DNA from 2 places in the Paenibacillus favisporus genome. Region 1 is predicted to be linked to the other one. Evidence: riboswitches for the same ligand, from Rfam matches in the RefSeq annotation. Region 1 holds a riboswitch; the other holds the start of a gene.
What was found. A riboswitch is a leader RNA that binds a small molecule or an ion and turns the genes downstream of it on or off. The one in region 1 is predicted to bind cyclic di-AMP.

Region 2: linked by a shared signal. The riboswitch ahead of ABID47_RS33395 (C40 family peptidase) and the one ahead of ABID47_RS29545 (hypothetical protein) in region 1 are both predicted to bind cyclic di-AMP.

The regions. Positions count from the first base shown of each region.
Region 1 covers NZ_JBEPLV010000008.1:186,941-189,142, reverse strand. The annotation lists gene kdpA (potassium-transporting ATPase subunit KdpA) at 1-646, opposite strand, end outside; gene kdpF (K(+)-transporting ATPase subunit F) at 716-793, opposite strand; gene ABID47_RS29545 (hypothetical protein) at 935-1,324, opposite strand; cyclic di-AMP (ydaO/yuaA leader) riboswitch at 1,462-1,634, opposite strand; cyclic di-AMP (ydaO/yuaA leader) riboswitch at 1,757-1,967, opposite strand.
Region 2 covers NZ_JBEPLV010000013.1:17,475-19,676, reverse strand. The annotation lists gene ABID47_RS33400 (hypothetical protein) at 9-851, shown strand; cyclic di-AMP (ydaO/yuaA leader) riboswitch at 1,127-1,264, shown strand; gene ABID47_RS33395 (C40 family peptidase) at 1,269-1,736, shown strand; cyclic di-AMP (ydaO/yuaA leader) riboswitch at 2,114-2,202, shown strand, end outside.

The sequences.
Region 1 (2,202 bases):
GCGGAATCTGCTGCACGCCGCCTCCCAGCGTTTGCACGGCCCGCATCGGCTCCAGCGTCTGCGGCACCTTGAGTCCGACCAGCACCAGGGTCACGATGAGGGCGAGCGGCACGAACAGGCGGACATGCGCCTTGATAAAATCCTCGAAGAAGTTCCCGAGTCCCTCACCCCTGCGGGTGATGCCGCGCATAAAAGCAATCGCGATAGCCAGGCCCGAGGCGGCCGAGGTGAACATCATCATCGTGATGACGATCATTTGGCCAAAATAAGACATGCCGCTCTCCCCGCTGTAATGCTGGAGGTTCGTGTTCGTCATAAAGCTGATGACTGTGTTGAAGGACAGGCTCGCCTCCATATTGCCGATTCCGCTCGGGTTACCCGGTAGGGCGCCCATCGTTCTGAGCAATATATAGCTGATCGCTACCAGAAAGATATTGGTTGCGATCATGCTGAGCGCGTACTTTTTCCAATTCATGCTGCCCCGCTGCTTCAGCCCGATGATCCGGTATAGAACTCTTTCCACGCCGCCGAAGATCCGGTCCGTCCGGTTCGGTTCATTGGAGAACATATGATATACGTAAGTGCCTACCGGCTTCACGAGCAGCAGGAGCACGAAAATCACGATACAAATTTGCAAAATATCCAAGGCTGGCTTCCCCCTCTTACGAGCATGTTCTGCTTTGGCCCCTTGAGGCTTACAGATTTAAAATACCGGTCAAAATTTTTCCGGATGGATCAAGGCGTAAACCAAATAGATAAAGACAAGCACGGCGAATGCCCCAACGACAATCATTGGTCTTTGCCCCCTTCTTCCACCACTCGGCCGCACCAATGAAGAAATAACAAGAACACGCCATAGGTGGCAGCAAGTGCAAGTATCATATATACATCCATCATCGTTTCCGGTCTCTCCTTTGCGTGGTTATAATCATCTTTATTTCAGTAAAAATCCGACTTCGCCGTTTAAGGTATAAATGATGTGATCGGCACCAAGCCCCCGGTAAATGCCGGGTGAGCTGCCCCTCTGCGTAATGACATATACCGGTTCCGACGTCCAGGGACGGCAGATTTGCAAATAGCGGCAGGTCAGGTTGAGGCTGCTTTCAAACAGAAAGATTTTGCCGACCTCCATTTCGGGCACCACCCAATCCTCCGCGTGATTCGTATTCAGCCGGATGATCCGCTGCACCCCCATTTTTCTCAAGAGGCGTTCCTCCTGAGCACTGTTGGTCAGAACGGCAAAGGGCCTTTTCCAATACATCAGCAGCTTGATAAAATTGCGTCCCGCCTCATTCGGCGCGGTCACAATAACGACGTTGTCCATTTCAAATGCTCCTCCTGTGCGGCAGCAGCGAATACGCAAAAGAAGCCGCAGGGAAAGAAGGACCTTTCCCGCGGCTTCTTGAATGTGGACGAATATGAGTAGGATCGTCCTATATTCAAAATGCGCACGACAAGTGCTGCCTCTCCCGTTACGCTGACGAGGTTAGCTGTCGGATTCGGGCGTGAGAGTCGCCCTACCTCCCGGTACTTACCGTACCAGAAAGATTCACCCCGGCGGCTTCCATTCCAGGCGGCCGCTGTGGTTCCCCCGCTCCCGGCCGTTTCCGGCCGAAATTAAGCGTTATTGATAAGTGTATGTGATTGTGATGAATGCTCACTTTCGTTCCAATTAGCTAAAAAAGGGTAAAAAAAACACAGAGGTCAGCTGATCCCCCTGTGATCCGAAAGTTTATTCGGGTCGCAAGTTTCATCATTCCTCTCTCAAACGACGCTTACGAGGTTAGCTGACGGATTCGAGCGGTGAGAGTCGCTCTACCCGGCCGGATCCATGGCATCCGTAGCCGGGATTCACCCCTGCGGCTGGCAGCAGACCCCCGACTCTCACACCGGTTCGCTGCTCCATGGCACGCGTTTGGTTCCCCCGATTTCCGCGCTTTTTTGCGGAAACTCAGCGATTAGTAATGGAAACTGTATTGAATACGCTCTGAATCATACACCCGCTCCTTCCAAGCTGTAAAGGCAGTCTAAAAATCATGAACCGCGAATTTTGGAACATTCAGGCTCTTATTAGCGCTTACATTTTGGCTTTTTGACTTCTACCTCTTTTATGCTCCCGATTTGGCGCATTTATGGAAAACAGGACATTTGGGGACACTGGCTCGCAGGAATACCCGCATTGACATTAAAGTTCAATCGTTT
Region 2 (2,202 bases), on a different contig from region 1:
TGAGAGCAGTGAAATCCTATATTGTTAACGGTTGGAAAAGCGTCAAAGACCAATTTTATGTCATGATCATCATGTTCCTGTACCAGCTGCTCTGGGGCTACTTCCTGTACCGTCTGATCGATTCGGCGGTCGTGCCGCTGCTGATGCGGTATCCCGATCCCCCGCCGACTGAACTCAGCCAAGTCCTCTATTATGTGGAGGGACAAATGAGCTTAACCCAAAGCAGCACCGTGCATACCTATCTGTGGGTTCTGTTGGGGATGGTCGCCCTCCGCATGCTGCTGACCCCTTTTATCCACGCGGGCATCTTCTACGGCCTGCACCGGGAGCATCAGGGGGAACGCGGACTGTTTTTCTTCCAGGGCATGAAGCTGCACGGCAAAACGGTGTTTCTTTTTCACCTGATCGAATGGGTGCTTATCGCCGCTCCGTTATACTGGATGATCCCGAAGATGTATCCAATTCTGCTCAGCGCGATCCAAAACCATGCCCAGCTGCTTCACTGCATCCCGTACATTGCAGTCTGGCTTCTGTACTGCTACATCGTCCATCAGATGATTCTGTTCATGCAGTTTGGCAAAACCGGTGGAACCAGCATGTTCTCCTCGCTCTGGATCTGCCTGCGAAGCGCGCTGCCGGTCATCGGCATATCCGTTCTGCTGGGCGCGGTCAGCCTGCTCTTGTATGGCATTACCAGCAGCGTCTCTCTGATCTGGGCAGGGCTTGCCACCCTGATTATCCAACAGGGCTATCATATGGTCAGCTGTATCTTTAAATTATGGAATATCTCCTCCCAATATGATTTGTGGCATCAGCAAATGAACCGTACGAAAAAAAATATTTCGGAATAGTTAAAATTTTGTCATCACTTTAATCCGCTGATAAAAGAAGAACCCCGTCTCTTTCTGTTGAAAAGAGGCGGGGTTTTTGTTGTAAAATGATTGTTAACCATTTGCCAAAGTATAAATCCTCTGTTAAAATAATCCGAGTACGAACTTAGTAACAACTTTGTAATCTTTGCTGTAACGATTTTGACTTTGCTGTAACTGATTTCATCATTTGTCCGTTCATTTGATTGGTATGTAACGAATTATAGGTAACTTGTCAGCATGTCCATTTCCGGTGCAATCATCACGAGCCGAATTCCCGGGCACCAGGAAGCGGGGGATCCAATTTTGGGTGAATTGATCTCGCTACAGAGGGATCATAGGGGACCTTCTACCGAATCCTTAAGCTAACCTCGCAGGCATTGGAAGGGGTTTATTTTTTTGAAGAAGAAGTTGGCAGCCGCAGCGCTGGGCCTTACACTTGCGTTCTCCATGGGCACCGGCAGCGTATTTGCGGATTCATCTCTGAATCACATCGTTAACAACACGATCGGCGTTTCTTACAAAACCGGCGGAACAACTACGAACGGCTTCGATTGCTCCGGTTTTACCCGTTACGTGTACCAAAAGCTGGGGTTAAACCTCCCGCGTGTATCCGCTGCGCAGTATAAAACAGGTACCGCTGTTTCCAAAAGCCAGCTGAGAGCAGGAGACCTGGTTTTCTTTAATACCCTAGGCGCAGGCGTTTCCCATGTCGGCATTTACATCGGCAACGGAAAATTCGCACACGCGTCCTCTTCGAAAGGCGTTACCATCAGCAAACTGAGCCAAAGCTACTACGCCAACCGCTACGTTGGCGCCAAACGGGTCATGAGTACGGCCAAATACCAAGCTGCGGTTTACAATTGATTATCTCTCGAAAACAATGCATATCCAGAACAACCCGCGCCGCTGATTTTTGCCGAAATCGCCCCGCGGGTTTGTTGTTACTTATTAGACGTAAGAACCACCGAAAAGGTAACAGCATTTCAAAAAATTTTTTTAAACGAGTAAATCCACGGTTTTCTCCTGTTTTTTCCACCCTTGTCATTTCTTTTACCCACTCGGCCAACAAATAAACATCATTTCCTATAAATTTTCCTACAAATCTTCTTTTTCTGTTAGAAACAATTGCCAAAGTCCGATTCCTTTGTTACAATAGTCCCAGCGATAGTAACAACTTTGTAATCTTTACCTGACACAAAGTTGCGAACGAATAAGAAGTAGCAGGGAATTATACATAGTGTAAAAAGTTCATGCCGAATTTCCTCACACTAAGGAAAGCGGGGGAACCAGTTATGGGTGAATTGATCTTGCTTCAGAGGGATCATAGGGG